3 regions of the Micromonospora sp. URMC 106 genome follow, and region 1 is predicted to be linked to each of the others. Evidence: riboswitches for the same ligand, from Rfam matches in the RefSeq annotation. Region 1 holds a riboswitch; each other region holds the start of a gene.
What was found. A riboswitch is a leader RNA that binds a small molecule or an ion and turns the genes downstream of it on or off. The one in region 1 is predicted to bind cyclic di-AMP.
Positions count from the first base shown of each region.

Region 1 (6,227 bases):
AGGTCCGGCTGCTCCCGGCGGATCGCCGCCAGGGCCTGCCGGCCGTCGCCGACCGTCTCCACCCGCCAACCCTGCCCGGTCAGCAGCCGGGCCAGGTACGCGCGCATGTCCGCGTTGTCGTCGGCCACCAGGATCCGCGCGTCGCGCAGCGCGTCCACCGTCCCGTACGGTGACCCCGGCGGCCCGGCCGGTGAGATCGCCGACGCCTGCGCCGGGTCGGCCAGCCAGCCGATCGCCTCCTGCGCGGCGGCTCGGGCCGCCTGACCGATGCCGTCCACGTCCGCCGGTGCGGCGGGCCGCCCCACGGCGCGGAAGGGCAGCGCCACGGTGAACGTCGTCCCGGCCCCCACCCGGCTCTCCACCCGCACGTCGCCGCCCTCCAGGCGGGCCAGCTCGCGGACCAGGGGCAACCCGATGCCGGTGCCCTCGTGGCTGCGGGACCGGGCGCCCTGCACCCGGTGGAAGCGTTCGAAGAGCCGGGGCAGCTCCTCCTCGGAGATGCCGATGCCGGTGTCGGTGACGGTCAGCCGCACCTCCTGCTCGTCGGCGGTCAGCCCGACCCGGATCCGGCCGACGAAGGTGTACTTCAGGGCGTTCGACAGCAGGTTGGTGACGATGCGTTCCCAGTTGACCGGGTCGACGGCGACCGGACGCGGCAGGGGCGGGCAGTCGACCTCCAGGCGCAGCCCGGCGCGCTCCACGGCCGCCCGGAAGACGCTGGCCAGCTCGGCGGTGAGCGCGGCCAGGTCGACCTCGCGGGCGTGACTCTGCGCCCGGCCCGCCTCCAGGCTGGAGAAGGTGAGCAGGCTGTTGACCAGGGTGAGCAGCCGGGTCGCGTTGCGCCAGGCGGTGTCGACCCGCTCCCGCTGCACGGCCGGCAGCGGGTGCTCGTGGTCGGCGAGGGCATCGGCGAGCGGGCCGAGCATCAGCGTCAGCGGGGTGCGGAACTCGTGGCTGACGTTGGTGAAGAAGCCGGTCTTGACCCGGTCCAGCTCGGCGAGCGCCTCGGCCCGCCGGCGCTCCTCCTCGTACGCCCGCGCGTTGCGCACGGCGACGGCGACCTGCTGGGCCAGCAGCGCGAAGAACGACCGGTACGCCTCGTCCAGCCCCCGGCTCGGGCTGACCCCGACCAGGAGCACCCCGAGTGGCTGGTCCGCCTCCGCCGAGGGCAGCGGCAGGGCCAGGGCCGTGCCGACCGGGTCACCCCAGGGCCCGGCGGGCACGGTGAGCCGCTCGGCCACACCGGTGACCTCGGCCGCCGTGCCGCCGGCGGCGGCCGCCAGGCCCCACCCGCGCTCCTCGGCCGCCGGCAGGGTGGCCGGCAGCGCCGCGGCCACCTTCTCGCCGCCGACGCAGGCGACCCGGTGCAGCAGCGCGTCCTCGCGCAGGTAGATCGCGGCGAACGGAACGTCCAGCGGGTGCCCGCCGACGGCCTCGGCGAGCCGGGCGCAGGTGCTCCCCACGTCGACGGTCCGCCCGTCGCCGCGTACGGACAGGTCGCGCAGCAGGCGCAGCCGGCGCTCGCCGACCACCTGCTCGGTGACCTCGCTGCACACGGTGAGCACGCCGACCGTGCGTCCCTCGTCGTCGCGGGCGGGGGCGTGCGAGACGCTGAAGTACGCCTCCTCGCGGTAGCCGGCCCGGTCGAGCAGCAGTTGCAGGGCCGGCACCCAGCTGGCGACCCCGGTCGCCATCGCCTCGTCGATCAACGGGGCCAGCACGTCCCAGCCCTCGGCCAGGGTGACCCGCACGTCGCCGCCGAGCGCGGCGGGGTGCTTGTCACCGATCAGCGCCGAGTACGCGTCGTTGTAGAGCTGGGTGAACCGGTCGCCCCAGAGCAGCAGCATCGGGTAGCGGGAGGAGAGCACCATCCGGACGGCCGCGCGCAGGCTCTGCGGCCAGCCGTCGACGGGACCGAGCGGAGTCTCCGCCCAGTCCAGCCGCGCCATCAGCCGCCCGGTCTCACCGCCCTCGGCGAACAGGTCACCCGTGGGCCGCGTCACCTTCGGTCGCACCCCATCGCAGCCCTCACTTCCGGGCCCGGCCGACCCTTGCTGGCGTTACGCGCTCATCCTGGCACCCGGCCTCCGCTGCACGTCCGCCGGCACCCCAGCGCGTTTCTCTACCCACCCGCCGCCGCGGCCACACCTGCGGACGCATTTCGTTCTCCGGATCCCGGACGGGTCCGCGGCGGCGGTCGCCCGGGGGTCTGCCATACGGCGGGCTGCTTTCGCGGGGGCGGCGGCGGCCGGTCCGGGCCGGCGACGGTCGGTGCGGGTCTGCCGCGCGGCGGCGGTCAGTCCCGGTCGGCGGCGCGGCGGCGCAGCAGCGCGACCGCCTCGTCCACGAGACCGCGCTCGGTGAGCAGCGTGAGCAGCAACGGCAGGGGGCGCCAGTCGCCGTCGTCGACCGCCTGCCGCAGCAGCGCGATCGCCTCGTCGTGCCGGCCCCGGGCGGCCAGCAGGGTGGCCAGCTCGTCGCGGCCTCTCGGGTCGCCCTGCTCGGCGGCGATCCGCCAGTACCGTTCGGCCTCGTCGGCGCGCCCCTCCTCGGCGAGCAGCGCGGCGAGCCGGGTGGCGGCGTGCCAGTCGCCGTGCTCGGCGCGGGCCCGCAGCTCCTCCGTCCGCCCCCGGTCGGCCAGCAGGTCGACCAGGACGCTGCCCGCCCCGCTCGCGCCGGCCCGGTCGAGGTCGCGCAGGTAGCCGGTCGGGTCGGGCACCGCCGCCAGGCCCGAGGACTCCTCGCCGAAGAAGCGGCTGCCGCCGAACTCCCGCCGGAGCTGGTCGTCGAGGTCGTCGGCGAGCTCGACCATGGCCCGTACGGCCAGCAGCAGGTGGGTGGGGACGAAGTCCTGGCCGAAGACGGGGACGGACGCCCAGACCGTGTCGCCGGTGCAGTAGACCCGGCCGACGACGAGACCGTTGGTGAGGTCGGAGAGCCGCCGGTACAGCGACTCGGTCGGCTCGACCCCGGTGAGCAGGGGTGAGAACACGTCGACCAGCGGCGGGTCGTCCTGGGCCCGTACGAAGATCATGGCGGAGCCGACGCGGATGGCGACGTCGCCGTCGGCGTCGACGCGCAGCTGGTCGGCGGTGACGCCGAGGATGCCGGCCAGCACCTCCCTGACCCGCTGGGTCAGCTTCCCGCCGTACTCGGCCTCCCCGACGGGCGCCGGGGCGCGACGAGCCCCCGCGGCGGCCACCGGCCTCGCCGCCAGCGCGGCGGCCAACCTGGTCCTCGTCGGCACGGGCACGGCCGTCGCCGTGGTTGCCGGACGGGCCGCCAGCGCGGAGGCGACCCTGCCCAGCAGGCTCTCAGGCGGCGTCATCGTGCTCGCCGTCCGGTCCGCCGCGCGTGCCGTCGGTCGGCTGGTCCGTCACCCGGACCTGGTCGAACATCTTGGCGATCACGAGCGGGGCCGCCACCCCGAAGGTGAAGCTGGCGAAGGCGGTGGTGGCGAGGCCACCCGCCCCGGCCGCGGCGGCGAGCCCGGTCCCGGCCACGGTCCTGAGCAGCACCGCGAACACGACGATCGGCGCGTCCCGCCGGTCCCGCCACGGCCACTGCCACCGGCCCCCCGACTCGGTGGTGGGGCGCATCATCCCGGACAGGTTGAGCGCCTCGGCCACCGCGCTGCCGACCAGTCCCCACATCGCGGCCATCCATAGAGACACATCCCTACCGTACTGACCGCCGGATGTGGCGGTCGCACCAGCCCTCTGCTCTCCCGGCGGCCACGGTGACGCCACTGTCGACGGTAGAGCCTGACGGCAACGCGCGCCCGCGACGCACAGCCGGGAACGGTCCGCAACCCGGGGCGGCCCGGCAGTGCGGCGGCCGGTGAGGAACTTCACGAGAAGTGGGCAATCGGCGCGAAGCGCCCCTAGCGTCGACCGGGTTCGCGATGGCGAACACCACGGCCGGTAACGCCTAATCCTGCCGCCGGCCGTCGGACCCGGTCACTCAGGCACGGAGCGGGGGACCCAACGTTCCTCGGTGCGCGTCACCTCGGGGTGAAGCCGCCAGCGGCGGCCGGGCTCCTCGGCCCGAACCCGACAGCTGACCTCGCCGGCGTGGAGGAATCACACATGGCATCCGACTACCAGGCCCGTCACCGTCGCACCGTCCGTCGTACCGCCGTGGGCACTCTCGCCGTGGGCGCCGTGACCGGCGCGGTGGCGATCTTCGGCCCGGCCGCCCCGGCCCAGGCCGACAGCGTCAACTGGGACGCGATCGCCCAGTGCGAGTCCAGCGGCGACTGGAGCATCAACACGGGCAACGGCTACTACGGCGGCCTCCAGTTCTCCCAGAGCACCTGGGAGGGCTACGGCGGCCGGAGGTACGCCGCGCGGGCCGACCTGGCCACCCGCGCCGAGCAGATCCGCGTCGCCGAGCGCGTCCTCGACGGGCAGGGCATCGGCGCGTGGCCGACCTGCGGCAAGAAGGGCGGCTCGAGCACGTCGCACACCCCGAAGAGGGAGCGCGGGTCGCAGGCGCCGGCGACGAAGCGCGACTCGGGTGGCAGCGAGCGGCGTGACGCGGGCGGCGCCGGCCGGACCTACGTGGTCCGGCCCGGCGACACCCTGGCGAAGATCGCGACCGCGCACGACGTGGACGGCGGCTGGCGGGAGCTGTACGAGAGCAACAAGCGGGTCGTCGGCGCCGACCCGGGGCTGATCCTCCCCGGTCAGCGGCTCGGCCTCTGACGCGTACCCCTGATGACGCCCGGTCGGGAGACTCCGACCGGGCGTCGTCGTCTCGCGGTGGGCGACGGCTCGTATCCTTTGCGCGAACCTCTCTGGTGGGCTTTCGAGGATGAAAGGACACGGCGTGAGTAACCGGGCCGAGACGTTGGAGTTCCAGGCCGAGGCGCGTCAGCTGCTCCAGCTGATGGTCCACTCGATCTACTCGAACAAGGACGTCTTCCTGCGCGAACTGATCTCGAACGCCTCGGACGCGCTGGACAAGCTGCGCCTGGCGTCGATGGTCGACAAGGACCTGGAGGTCGACACCTCCGACCTCCACATCGAGATCGAGGTCGACAAGGCGGCGCGCACGCTTACCGTCCGGGACAACGGCATCGGCATGTCCCGCGACGAGGTGGTCCAGGTGATCGGCACGATCGCCAAGTCCGGCACGGCGGAGCTGCTGCGCAAGCTGCGCGAGTCCGCCGACGCCGGGGCGCGGCAGGAGCTGATCGGCCAGTTCGGGGTCGGCTTCTACGCGGCGTTCATGGTCGCCGACCGGGTCGAGCTGGTGACCCGGCGGGCGGGGGAGACCGGCGGCACCCGCTGGGAGTCGGCCGGCGAGGGCACCTACTCGGTCGAGGCCGTCGACGAGGCGCCGCAGGGCACCGCGGTGACCCTGCACCTCAAGGCGGCCGACGCCGAGGACAACCTGCACGACTACACCGCCGAGTGGACGATCCGGGAGATCGTCAAGCGGTACTCCGACTTCATCGCCTGGCCGATCCGGATGACCGTCGAGCGGCCGGGCGAGGGCGACGAGACCACGACCGAGACCCAGACGCTCAACTCGATGAAGGCGCTCTGGGCCCGGCCCCGCGACGAGGTCGACGAGGCCGAGTACAAGGAGTTCTACAAGCACGTCAGCCACGACTGGGCCGACCCGCTGGACATCGTGCACATGAAGGGCGAGGGCACCTTCGAGTACGAGGCGCTGCTGTTCCTCCCCTCCCACGCCCCGCTGGACCTGTTCGCCCCGCAGGGCCGCCGCGGCGTGCAGCTCTACGTCAAGCGCGTCTTCATCATGGACGACTGCGAAGCGCTCATGCCGAACTACCTGCGCTTCGTCAAGGGTGTCGTGGACGCGCACGACCTGTCGCTGAACATCTCCCGGGAGATCCTCCAGCAGGACCGGCAGATCCGGGTCGTCCGCCGCCGGCTGGTCAAGAAGATCCTGTCCACCGTCAAGGACATGAAGGCCAACCACGCCGACCGCTACCGGACCTTCTGGACGGAGTTCGGCGCGGCGGTCAAGGAGGGCCTGATCGACGACACGGAGAACCGGGACACCCTCCTGGAGATCCTCTCGGTCGCCTCCACCCACGACCCGGCCGAGCCGACCGACCTCGCCGGCTACGTCAGCCGGATGAAGGACGGGCAGAGCGACATCTACTACGCCACGGGCGAGTCCCGCTCCATGATCGAGAACTCGCCGCACATGGAGGCGTTCCGCGCCAAGGGCTACGAGGTGCTGCTCCTCAC
Region 1 covers NZ_JBPQTP010000180.1:499-6,725, reverse strand. Annotated here, with positions in the region: gene ACSNOB_RS30900 (ATP-binding protein) at 1-2,003, opposite strand, end outside; gene ACSNOB_RS30895 (T3SS (YopN, CesT) and YbjN peptide-binding chaperone 1) at 2,297-3,328, opposite strand; gene ACSNOB_RS30890 (hypothetical protein) at 3,315-3,674, opposite strand; cyclic di-AMP (ydaO/yuaA leader) riboswitch at 3,918-4,089, shown strand; gene ACSNOB_RS30885 (transglycosylase family protein) at 4,089-4,706, shown strand; partial or broken gene htpG (molecular chaperone HtpG) at 4,891-6,227, shown strand, end outside.

Region 2 (6,227 bases), on a different contig from region 1:
ATCCCGACACGAAGGACCGTACCATACCCCCGAGGGGTACGCTATCCTCGATCGCATGACCACACCGACGCCCGCCCCGACCAGGGGCTACACCGCCACCAAGGACCAGCTGCTCGCGCGGCTGCGCCGCGTCGAGGGACAGGTCCGCGGCATCGAGAAGATGGTCGACGACGACCGCTACTGCATCGACGTGCTCACCCAGATCTCCGCGATCCAGGCCGCCCTGGACAAGGTCGCCCTCGGCCTGCTCGACGGGCACGCCCGGCACTGCATGCACGAGGGGGCGGCCGAGGGCCGGGCCGACGAGATGGCCACCGAGATGATGGCCGCCGTCGGCCGCCTCATGAAGCGCGGCTGACCGGCCCTGCCGGCCGACCGGCCCCGCCGGCCGACCGGCGGCGGCAGGCGCGGCCGACGGGTGCCCCGGCGCCCGCGAGGGCGCGGCACCGGGGCCACCGGGATCAGAGCCGGCCGAGGACCTTCCGCATCGTGTCGATCTCGGCCTGCTGGGTGGCGACGATCTGCCCGGCCAGGGCCTTGGCCTCCGCGTTCACGCCCCGGGAGAGTTCGTCGCGGGCCATGGTGACGGCGCCCTCGTGGTGGGTGATCATCATGGTCAGGAACTGCCGGTCGAACTCCCGGCCGGAAGCCGCCGCCAGCCTCGCCAGCTCGGCGTCGGACATCATGCCGGGCATCCCGTGGTCCATGTGCGGCAGCTCGGTGCCGGGCGACGGCACCGGCCGCCCCCAGGCCGACAGCCAGCCGGTCATCGTCGCGATCTCGGGCGCCTGAGCGGCCCTGATCTCCCCGGCGAGCCGCTTGACCTCCGGGTCCGCCGCCCGCGTCGCGGCCAGGTCCGCCATCTCGACCGCCTGTCGGTGGTGCGGAATCATCATCTGGGCGAACATCGCGTCGGCGTCGCCGGCCGCGGCCGCGCCGGACGCGGTGGCCGCCGGCGCGCTGCTGCCGGGCGCGCCGTGCCCGGCGCCCGGGGCGGGATGCCCGTCGCCGCCGCAGGCGGTCAGGGCGAGGGCCACGGTGACGGTGGCGCCGGCCAGGGCGGCACGGCGCGCGAGGGTACGAGTGATCACGTCTGAGCCTTTCGGTGTCGGAACGTACGCAGCACGACGGGGACGCGGACCGGCGGACCGGAACCGCGCCGGGGCGTCCTATCTGCGCAGCACCGAGACCGTGGCGAGCCGCAGACCGACCCGCCGGGGTGGCGGGGCGCGGGGCGACCGGTCCGACCCGCCCGACGCCCGGCCCGCCGGTGCGACGGCGGGTACGCCGGCCAGCAGCAGCACGGCCGCGAGCAGCGAGGCGGCGAGCGCGCCCAGCACCGCCAGGCACACGCCCCACCACGGCGGTCCGCCGCCCGCCCCGCCGAACGGGAGGAGCCGCTCGTGCGGGCAGTCGCCCGGGCAGCCCACGACGCCGGACAGCGCCGCCGCGACGGCGTACGGGACGGCGGCGGTGTGCTCGGCGGGCGACGCACCGCCGTGCGGACCGGCGACGGCGTGCGCCGCGGCGTCGGCGGCGTGGCCCGTGGTGTCGGCGGCGTGGCCCGCGGCGTGCGAGCCGTGGCCGAGGGTGTGCATCGCGGCCAGACCGAGCAGCGTGCCGACGAGCAGCAGGAGCCGGGCCCATCGCCCCGCCGTCACCGTCGCCGTCCGCACACCCCCACGCTAGTCCCCGGGGGTCGGCGCGTCCGGCGCGACGGGCGCATCCCACCGCGGTCCGCGCCCGACACCGACCCGCACGACCTGCGTCCGGATGCCGGGATGGCTACCATTCGGCCGGTGGCCCCATGGACCCCGCACCGCCCGCCCCGCCTCCCCGACCGGGCGGCGGCACCGACCGCCCGTGACCGGTCGGGCCGGACGATCGCGGTACGTGGCCGGCTCGCCGCCCCAGGGCGATCCGCCGCCGCGGTCACCCGGGAACGCTGAACCGACCGGCCCGCCGGCACGTACCCCGCCCTGGATTCGTTGGGAGACACTCAATGGGCGCCGACCACACCCGTCCCGCACCGTCCGCCCCGCCGGGGGTGCGACGGATCCTCGTCGCGACGGTGGTGCCCCTCTTCGTCGCGACCCTGATCGCGGCCCTGGCGCTCTGGCCGTGGGACGCTCCGGAGGCCGCGCCCGGCACCGACCCGCCCCGCCACCACGGCACGGTGACGCGGGTGGTGACGGAGCCGTGCCCACCCGCCCCGGAGACCCCGGAGGGGAGCCCGGGCGCCACGGAGGGCCCGTGCGGCACCGTCACGGTACGGGTGGACGATGGTCCCGACGCCGGCCAGCAGGTGGAGACGCCCGTGCCGGCCGGGCCCGGCGCGCCGACGGTCGCGGTCGGCGACGAGATCATCCTGGTCGAGCTCACGGACCCCGCCGACCCCTCGGCGACCGCCTACAACATCGCCGAGCACCAGCGCGGCCAGCCGTTGCTCTGGCTGGTGGTGCTGTTCGCCGCGGCGATCGTCGCGTTCGGGCGGTGGCGCGGCCTCGCCGCACTGGCCGGCCTGGCGGCGAGCTTCGCGATCCTGCTCACCTTCGTGCTGCCCGGCATCAGTGCCGGGCGCCCGCCGCTGCTGGTCGCGGTCGTCGGCGCCGCCCTGATCATGTTCGTGGTGCTCTACCTGACACACGGGCTGACCGCACAGACCTCGGTCGCCGTGCTGGGCACCCTGGGCAGCCTGGTGCTGACCGGGGTCCTCGGCACGATCGCCACCGCGGCGACCCACCTGACCGGCTTCGGCACCGAGGACGCCACCACGCTGTCGATGTTCCAGGCCGACGTCGACCTGCACGGCCTGCTGCTCGCCGGGATCGTCATCGGCTCGCTCGGCGTGCTCGACGACGTCACGGTGACCCAGGCCGCGACGGTCACCGAACTGGCGCACGCCAACCCCGGGCTGTCCCGGATGCAGCTCTACCGCGCGGCGACGCGGGTCGGCCGCGCGCACATCGCCTCGACGGTGAACACCATCGTGCTGGCGTACGCCGGCGCCTCGCTGCCGGTGCTGCTCCTGCTGACCGCCGACTCCCGGGCGGTGACCCAGATCCTGACCAGTGAGTTCCTGGCCCAGGAGATCGTCCGCAGCGCCGTCGCCACCCTGGGCCTGATCGCCGCCGTGCCGCTGACCACCGGCCTCGCGGCCCTGGTGACGACGGCCGGCCGGCGCGGCGGCGGCTCCGCCGACCCCGACGCGCCCCCGACCCCACCGGTCCCACGACCGGCGGCGGACCGGTCCGAGGCGTTGGAGGCCCTCAGCGGGCCGCGCGCCGGGAACACGCCCACCGCCGCCCCCGCCGGGTGGCCCGATCGAGACGGGAGCACGGACACCGCATGGTGACACTCCTCAGCGTGACCGATCAGGACGCCCCGCCTGATAAACGCGTCACTGGTCACCGTCCGCCATTACGAAATAACGCATTTAGTCGGCTTAGGGACGTAGATCCCCGGGAGGACTCTCGGGTAACCTCGCTGCCGGTCACCGCCGAAGGCGCGCAGCGGCGCCTGCGGTGCCGCCGCCCAATCGCCGTCAGGCGAGCCGGGGACCCAGGTACGTGGGGTGAATCCGCGACAGCGGTAGGGGCCACTTCCGCCCCGAACCCGTCAGCTAACCCGGTCGGCGGTCGACGGAAGGGAAAACTGTGACGGCACCCCTACGCCGCTGGTTGACACCTGTGGTGGCCGTGATCGCCGCCCTGGCCGTCTTCGCCGGACCCCTCCCGGCGGCGGCCGCACCCACGACACCGCCCCAGCCCTCGGGCCACGGGGACGACGAGCCCAAGCTGCTCAACGACCTGATCGAGGCGCGGAACCGGAGCTACGTCCAGGCCAAGTCCAAGCTGGCGAAGTCGAAGAAGCGCCAGCTCGAACTGGCCCTCGAGGTCGACCGGGCGCAGGCCGAGCTGGCGGCGCTGGCCCCGCAGGTGAGCGAGATCGCGGCCCAGTCCTACCGGACGGGGCGGATCGGCGCGGTGTCGATGCTGCTGGACACCGCCAGCCCCGACTCGTTCGTCCAACGCGCCGCCGCGCTCGACGAGCTGAACCTGGTCAACTCCAAGAAGCTCGCCGCGGTGAACGCGGTCAAGACCCGCGCGGAGCAGGCCAAGCTGGCGCTCGACGCCGAGGTTCGCGAGCAGACGAAGCTGACCAACGAGATGGCCCGCGGCAAGCGCGAGGCGGAGAAGGCCCTCGCACTGGTCGGCGGCAGAGGGCTGACCGGCGGCAAGGTGGTCGCCACCTCGCCGGTGGCCCGGATGGCACCGGGTCGTACCGCCGACGGCGACTGGAAGCCCCTGTCCTGCACCGAGGACGACCCCACCACCTCCGGCTGCATCACCGCGCGCACGCTGCACATGTACAAGGAGGTGAAGCGGGCCGGGTTCAACCGGTTCGTCGGCTGTTACCGCTCCGGCGGGCCGTACGAGCATCCGAAGGGCCGGGCCTGCGACTGGTCGCTGCAGCGAAGCGGCTTCTCCCCCTGGCACAACGACGACACCTACATGTACGGCAACAACCTGACCGCGTTCCTGGTCCGTAACGCCGACCGGCTCGGCATCTACTACGTGATCTGGAACCGGCAGATCTGGTTCCCGGCGACCGGCTGGAAGTCCTACAGCGGCCCGTCGAACCATACGGACCACGTGCACGTGTCACTGCTCTGACGGCGGTCGCTGACAGGGCCGCACCCGCGTCCGCGGGTGCGGCCCTGTCGCCGTCTGCGGCCTCTCCTCGAAGCGACGCCGGGCACCCGGCGGACCGGGTGACGTCGAACGGTCGGTCGGGTCAGGCGACGGCGGCGGTGACGGCCGGCTGCGTCCCGTCGACCGCGCCCATCCGGGCCGGCACGGCGGCCACGACCCGCGCCTCACCGGCGGCCAGTCGGTACGACATGCCGACGACTGCGCAGCGCCCGGCGGCCACCTCGGCGGCCAGCACGGCCGAGCGGTCCAGCATCGCCTCGACGGTGCACCCGATGTGGATGTCGACGATGCGGTCGATGTCGTCCACGCCCTCGGCGGCCGCGCGGCGCAGGCTGGGCACCACGGCGTCGACCACGGCGTTGAGGTGCCCCTGCGGGGCCGTGCCGGTGGCGTCCGCCGTACGGGCGGCCTGGACGGCCCCGCAGGAGTCGTGCCCGAGCACCACCACCAGCGGCGTGCGCAGGACCGTCACGGCGTACTCGACGCTGCCCAGCACCTCGGGGCCGACCGTGTGTCCGGCGGTGCGTACCACGAAGAGGTCGCCGAGGCCGCGGTCGAAGATGATCTCCGCAGCGAGCCGGGAGTCGGAGCAGCCGACGATCACCGCGAACGGGTGCTGCCCGTCCGCGACCGCAGCGCGGCGCCCGGCGTCCTGGTTGGGGTGGTCGGGGGTGCCGGCGACGAACCGACGGTTGCCGGCCAGCAACTCGGCGAGCGCCTGCTCCGGATCGCCCGGCGGGGGAAACGCGTCGCGCACCGCGGCCGAGTCTCCCGGTGCCGGCTCCGACGACTTCCGCTCCGGGCCCGGCTGTGCGCCGGGGGATCCGGGACGACTCATCTCCCTCACCTCGTCCCTCACGAACGACCTGGTCACCCCGGCCGACGCTGGGCGCGGGCTGCACCCACGCTCACACGCACCCAAAGATACGTCAAGGGATGCGTGATATACGTTTCATATGTTTGCGCCCGCCCGCGGACTCGGGCGGGGCCTTCCCGGCTGACCCGTCCGACGACGGCGCGAGGGCGCGGCGGAAAACCCGAAAGGCGCGCCATACGATGACGACATGGCGACGACAGGGGAGAACGGGAGCACCCGCAACTGGACGTTCCTGACGAACCACGGGCACGTGCTGCTCGCCATCGCCCGCAACCCCACCGCCCGGCTACGCGACGTCGCGGACGAGGTGGGCGTCACCGAGCGGGCCGCCCAGTCGATCGTCGCCGACCTGGAGGCCGGCGGCTACCTGAGCCGCACCCGGGTGGGCCGGCGCAACGAGTACACGCTCAACCCGGCCGGGCGGTTCCGGCACCCCGCCGAGGCCGACCGGCAGGTCGGCGCCCTGCTCGCCCTCTTCGCCGACGACGCCGCCGAGAGCGCCGACCGCGCCTGAGGCCGGGGCGGCGGGCCCCGCAACGCCGCCGAGGCGCGCGGCATCCCCGCCACCCCTTCGACGGTCCGCCGGCCGACCTCGCCGGCGCTGGCGGACCTGTTCGTCCCAGACCTCCTGGTCG
Region 2 covers NZ_JBPQTP010000071.1:20,824-27,050, forward strand. Annotated here, with positions in the region: gene ACSNOB_RS21080 (metal-sensitive transcriptional regulator) at 56-358, shown strand; gene ACSNOB_RS21085 (DUF305 domain-containing protein) at 462-1,091, opposite strand; gene ACSNOB_RS21090 (hypothetical protein) at 1,170-1,676, opposite strand; gene ACSNOB_RS21095 (YibE/F family protein) at 2,003-3,355, shown strand; cyclic di-AMP (ydaO/yuaA leader) riboswitch at 3,522-3,653, shown strand; gene ACSNOB_RS21100 (coiled-coil domain-containing protein) at 3,657-4,676, shown strand; gene ACSNOB_RS21105 (carbonic anhydrase) at 4,798-5,553, opposite strand; gene ACSNOB_RS21110 (helix-turn-helix transcriptional regulator) at 5,780-6,106, shown strand.
Region 2: it holds a riboswitch for cyclic di-AMP, as region 1 does, so the genes downstream of both, ACSNOB_RS21100 (coiled-coil domain-containing protein) here and ACSNOB_RS30885 (transglycosylase family protein) in region 1, are expected to answer to the same signal.

Region 3 (6,227 bases), on a different contig from region 1:
CGAGGCCGACCTGGCCGCCGCCCTGCGCGAGCGGGCCCGGTTCCGCACCGGCGCCGGCGCCTCCACCATGGCCACCGTCACCATCCCCGTCGTCGTGCACGTGATCCAGCGGGACGCCACCCGGGCCGGCGGCAACATCCCGGACTCGATGATCACGTCACAGATCAACGTGCTGAACCAGTCCTACAGCGGGGCGACCGGCGGGGCGCCCACCGCGTTCAGCTTCCAGCTCCAGAAGATCAACCGGGTGACCAACCCGGCGTGGTACCCGATCGTGCAGGGCTCCTCGGCCGAGCGGTCGATGAAGACCTCGCTGCGCGAGGGCGGCAAGAACACGCTCAACGTCTACCTGGGCGAGCTGAGCAACGACCTGCTCGGTTGGGCGACCTTCCCGACCCGGAAGCTGAACAGCATGGACGGCGTCGTCGTGCTGAGCGAGTCGCTGCCGGGCGGCACGGCCGCCAACTACAACCAGGGCGACACGGGCACCCACGAGGTCGGCCACTGGCTGAACCTCTACCACACCTTCCAGGGCGGCTGCTCCGGCTCGGGTGACAGCGTCAGCGACACCGCGCCCGAGGCCTCGCCGGCGTTCGAGTGCCCGACCGGCCGGGACACCTGCACCGCCCCGGGCGTCGACCCGATCACCAACTTCATGGACTACACCTACGACTCCTGCATGCACCAGTTCACCGCCGGGCAGGCCAGCCGCATGCTGACCGCCTGGAACGCGTACCGCGCGGCGTAGTTCCCCCGCACGACAGGCGAGCACCGGTGCCGGCCCCCGCTCGACGGGGCCGGCACCGTCGTCTTCGGGCGGGGTGGGGCGGTGTGGCGCCCCGGACGGGGACGGCCCGGGGCGCCACACCGCGTCTCAGGCGGCCGGGCGGGCGGCGAGGCTGTCGCCGCTCACCGGCCGCGTCGCGGGTGCCGCCGCGACGCCGGGGGCGGTCGCCCGGGGGTCGAGCCAGACCTGGACGGCGGGCCGCCCGTGCCCCTCGCCCGCGCCGCCCACGCCGCCCGGCTCACGGCGGGCGAGCATCGCCACGTCGACGGTGAACTCGAACAGCCGCCAGTCGACCTGCGGCGCGGCCCGGTGGCTGCGGGCCAGCCGGGCCACCCGGGCCGGGTCGGTCACCGGCCGGGCGTGGCCGGCGACGTAGGCCTCGTCGTCGCTCTCCTCCGGCGGGAAGGAGTGCAGGGCGTAGCGGCCGTCGCGCTCCAGGTCGCGCCGCTTCGGCGAGTCGACCACGAAGCAGAAGAGGCCCTCGTCGGTGATCACCGGGGAGACCGGATGGACGCGGGGCCCACCATCGGCGCGGACGGTGGCCAGATAGCCGAAGCCCGGCCCGTACTGCTGCATGAGAACGCGGATCCCGTCGGCGAGGCGGGGCTCGTCGGCGGCGAATTCGGACCAGGAAGCCATGCCGACATTCTATCGAACACGTGTACGAACAGGTAGTCCGACACGCAGGTCACGCACATCGCTCGCTATGGTGTTCCGATGCTGCTCTCCGACCGCGACCTGGTCTCCGAGATCAAGGCGGGCACGCTCGCGCTGGAGCCGTTCGAGCCCACGCTGGTGCAGCCGTCCAGCATCGACGTACGCCTCGACAAGCTCTTCCGGGTCTTCAACAACCATCTCTACACCCACATCGATCCGGCGATGCAGCAGGACGACCTGACGTCGATGGTCGAGGTGCCCGAGGGCGAGCCGTTCGTGCTGCACCCGGGCGAGTTCGTGCTCGCCTCGACGCTGGAGGTGATCTCGCTCGGCGACCAGCTCGCCGGGCGGCTGGAGGGCAAGTCGAGCCTGGGTCGGCTCGGCCTGCTCACCCACTCCACCGCGGGCTTCATCGACCCGGGCTTCTCCGGCCACGTGACGCTGGAACTGTCCAACGTGGCCAACCTGCCCATCACCCTCTGGCCGGGCATGAAGATCGGCCAGCTCTGCATCTTCCGGCTCTCGTCGCCGGCCGAGCACCCGTACGGCTCGGCGGTCTACGGCTCGCGCTACCAGGGGCAGCGGGGCCCGACCCCGAGCCGCTCCTGGCAGCACTGGCGCACCTGGCCGACCCGCTGACGACCGCTTCGCGGGTGCCAGAAGGGGCCCTCTCCTCGACGACATGCGTCAGGAAGGGCCCCTCCGCACACCTCAGCCGGGGCGGCCGTAGCTGTGGATCGGTCCGTCGTCGACCTTCTTCATCCTGACCGGCACCCCGGCCCGGGAGGCGTGCACCACCCAGCCCCCGCCGACGTACATGCCGACGTGGTGCAGGTCGCTGTAGTAGAAGACCAGGTCGCCAGGGCGCAGCTCGCCCCGGCTGACGGTCGCGGTGACCCGGCGCTGCTGCGCAGCGTTGTGCGGCAGCGACACCCCCGCCTTCGCCCAGGCGGCGAGCATCAGGCCCGAGCAGTCGTACGAATTCGGGCCCTCGGCGCCCCAGACGTAGGGCTTGCCGATCTGCGCGCAGGCGAACTTGACGGCGGTGCCGGCCCCGCCACCGGGATAGCTGGCCGGGCAGGGGGCGGGACGCAGCGGGCCGCCCCCACCGCTGCCGTAGATCCGCAGCCGCAGCTTCTGCAGCCGGTCGATCTCGGCGTTGATCTGCTTCTTCTTCGCCGCGAGCTGGGCCTCGGTCCGGCCGAGCTGGACGACCATCTCGTCCAACGGCGCCTTCTTCGCGGCCAGCCGGTCGCGCAACTCCGCGACCTGCCGCACGTCCTGCTGCTGGTGCTGGGCGAACCGGTCGAGCAGTTCGAGCTGGCCGACCATCTGGTCGGGCGAGCGGCTGCCCAGCAGGGCGTTGACGGCGGAGACGTTCTCACCCTTGTAGGCGCGGACGGCCAGCGCGCTGACCTTCTCCATCGCCTGGTCGACCTGCTCCTCCAGCGGCTTGATCTGCCTGGCGAGCGCGTCGGCCTGCCTGCGCTTGGCGGCCAGGTCCTGGCGGGTGGCGTTGTGCCGTTCGATGATCGGTTCGAGCTTGTTCCAGTCCTCGTCGATCTGGCGCTCGATCTCGGCGACCGTCGGTTCGGCGTGGGCCGCCGTGGCGCCGCCGGTCAGGACGACGGCGAACGCGGCCAGGGCGGCGAGGGCGGTGGTGCAGCGGTACCAGCGTGGGCGCGGCGCAGCCGTCGTGGGGTCGGCGAGGGCCGACCGTGCCGACGGTGGCCGCGGGGCATGGTGTGCCACCGGGCTCCGTACTCCTTCTTCCCGTACCGCCTACCGGGTTAGCTGACGGGTTCGGGCGGGAAGGGGACGCCCTACCGCAGAGGCTGCGGATTCACCCCGGGGGTACCTGGGTCCCCGGCTCGCTCGGGAGCGACTCGGCGGTGTCGGACCGTTACCGCCCCGGTTGGGCGGACTGTCGCCGGCCGACGAATGACCAGAGTAGAGACGGCCGTTATCAATCCGCAACCCATCGAGCCGTGACACACCGTATTCACATGGGCCGGGGAGACCCGCAACCCCGGCGACGAAGATTTCCTTCCTTTTGAAGTGACGGATGGAAAGGTATTGACCAGAGGTGCCGACCGGGGCGAAGGTGACCCCACATTCGCCCGTCCGACCTGGGGGTCTGATGCACCTGACAGCGACATCGAGGAGCAGACGCGTCCTGCTGGCCGCCGCGGTCGCGGCCGCCCTGGCGGCGACGCCGCTCACCGCAGCCGGATCCGCCGCCGCCGCGCCGACGACCGACCGGCAGCAGCAGTACGCGGCCGCCGCGGCCGAGTACGGCGTGCCGGAGAGCGTCCTGCTCGGAGTCTCCTACCTGCAGTCCCGCTGGGACACCAACGCCGGAACGCCGAGCACCAGCGGCGGCTTCGGACCCATGCACCTCACCGACGCGGAGTACGTCGCCTCCCTGCCCGGGGGCACCCACCACGACGAGGGCACCGAGGACCCGCGCGGCGACGACTCCCGCCCGTCCCTGGCCGAGGCGCACGAGCCGCCGGCCGATCCGCCCCCCGCCGAGGCCGCGCTGCGGACGCTCGACGCCGCCGCCGCACTGACCGGCGCCAGCGAGGAGACGCTGCGCACGGACGTCGCGGCGAACATCCGGGGCGGCGCGGCGCTGCTGGCCGCGTACCAGAAGGAGATCGGCGCCCCGGTCGGCGCCGGCACCGACCCGGCGGCCTGGTACGGCGCGGTGGCCCGCTACTCCGGCGCGGACAGCGCCGACGCGGCGGCGGCCTTCGCCGACGAGGTCTACGGCACCATCAGCGCCGGCGACAGCCGGCTGACCGACGACGGGCAGCGGGTGACCCTGGCCGCCCGCGCGGTCCAGCCCGAGCGCTCCTGGCTGGACCGGCTGGGCCTGCGCAAGCTCGCCCGGCCCGACGGGCTGGAGTGCCCGGACACCATCTCCTGCGAGTGGATCCCGGCGCCCTACCAGAAGTACGGCCCCGGCGCGGGCGACTACGGCAACCACGACCTCTCCGACCGGCCGGCCCGGCAGAAGATCGAGTACATCGTCATCCACGACACCGAGGGCTACTTCGGGCCCAGCGTCAACCTGGTCAAGGACCCGAGGCGGGTGGGCTGGCACTACACCCTGCGCTCGGTGGACGGCCACATCGCCCAGCACATCAAGACCAAGGACGTCGGCTGGCACGCCGGCAACTGGTACGTGAACGCCAAGTCCATCGGCCTGGAGCACGAGGGCTTCGCCGGACACGGCACCTGGTACACCGAGGCGATGTACCGCACCTCCGCCAAGCTGGTCCGCCACCTGGCGGCGCAGTACGACATCCCGCTGGACCGGCAGCACATCATCGGGCACGACAACGTCCCCGGCACCGTCGCCTCGACCGTGCGCGGCATGCACTGGGACCCGGGTCCGTACTGGAACTGGTCGCACTACTTCGACCTGCTCAAGGCGCCGTTCAAGTCGACCGCCACGCCGCGGACCGGGCTGGTCACCATCGACCCGGACTTCGCCACCAACCAGCCGCAGTTCACCGGCTGCAACCGGCAGCCCCCGGGCGTGCCGAACCCGCCCCCGCCGACGGCCCCCTGCCCGCTGCGCGGCTCGTCCGCGGTGGTCCTGCACAGCGCGCCGAGCCACGACGCGCCGCTGGTCAACGACATCGCGCTGCGGCCCGACGGCACCCCGAACACCATGTACATCTCGGACCACGGCGCCCGTGCCTCGGCGGGGCAGACGTACGCCCTGGCCGGGGTGCAGGGGGACTGGACCGCTATCTGGTACCTCGGCCAGAAGGCGTGGTTCCACAACCCCGCCTCGAAGCCGACCGCGAAGTGGTCCGTCGGTTTCGTGGTGACCCCCAAGGCCGGCAAGGCCACCATCCCGGTGTACGGCCGGGCGTACCCGGAGCAGGCGGCCTACCCGGCCGGCGTGCCGTACCAGCCGATCTCGCCGCTGCAGTACACCCTCTCGGCCGGCCAGCGGTACGCCGTCGGCACCGTGCTCCCCGGCGAGTACTACCGGGCCACCACGTTCGACGGCTCCGCTCCCGGTGACTGGACGGTGATCCGCGGCGACAACAAGTACGTGCAGATCCAGTTCGGCCACCGGGTCATGTACGTCAACCTGGACGACGTGAACCTGCTGCCCTCCCCGCTGGGCGCGCCCAGCTGACCCACCGCTCGCCCGGGCCGGCGCAGGCCGGCCCGGGCAGACGAGGGCCCCCGGTCGACTCGACCGGGGGCCCTCGTCGTTCGGCGGCGCCGGGGGATCAGCCGGGCCTGCGGAACCCGGCCACCGGCATGGTGTTGATGCTGGAGACGTTGACCGGCTTGCCGGCCCGGGGCGCGTGCACCATCTTGTCGTTGCCGAGGTAGAGGCCGACGTGGTGCAGGTCGCTGAAGAAGAAGACCAGGTCACCCGGGCGCGCCTCGGAGCGCGGGATGGCCTTGCCCTCGTTCCACTGTGCGCCGGTGAAGTGCGTCAGGTGGATGCCCGCCGCCTTGTAGGCGTACTGGGTCAGGCCGGAGCAGTCGAACGAGTTCGGGCCGGTGGCCCCCCACACGTACGGGTCGCCGACCTGGGCGCAGGCGGTCCTGATCGCGGTCCGGGCCGCATCGCTGACCACCCCGTTGATGGTCGGGCACTTCTCCGTCTTGACCGTGGTCACGGGCAGCGACGCCTCGAGCTTCTTGATGTCGGCGTCGATCTGCTTCTTCTTCGCCGCCAGGTCGTTCTGCTGCTTGGTCTGCGCGACGATCAGCGCGTCGAGCTTCTTCTTCTCCGCGTCGTACT
Region 3 covers NZ_JBPQTP010000066.1:8,000-14,226, reverse strand. Annotated here, with positions in the region: gene ACSNOB_RS20070 (zinc metalloprotease) at 1-748, shown strand, start outside; gene ACSNOB_RS20065 (pyridoxamine 5'-phosphate oxidase family protein) at 875-1,426, opposite strand; gene dcd (dCTP deaminase) at 1,505-2,083, shown strand; gene ACSNOB_RS20055 (NlpC/P60 family protein) at 2,156-3,196, opposite strand; cyclic di-AMP (ydaO/yuaA leader) riboswitch at 3,209-3,346, opposite strand; gene ACSNOB_RS20050 (N-acetylmuramoyl-L-alanine amidase) at 3,585-5,606, shown strand; gene ACSNOB_RS20045 (NlpC/P60 family protein) at 5,704-6,227, opposite strand, start outside.
Region 3: it holds a riboswitch for cyclic di-AMP, as region 1 does, so the genes downstream of both, ACSNOB_RS20055 (NlpC/P60 family protein) here and ACSNOB_RS30885 (transglycosylase family protein) in region 1, are expected to answer to the same signal.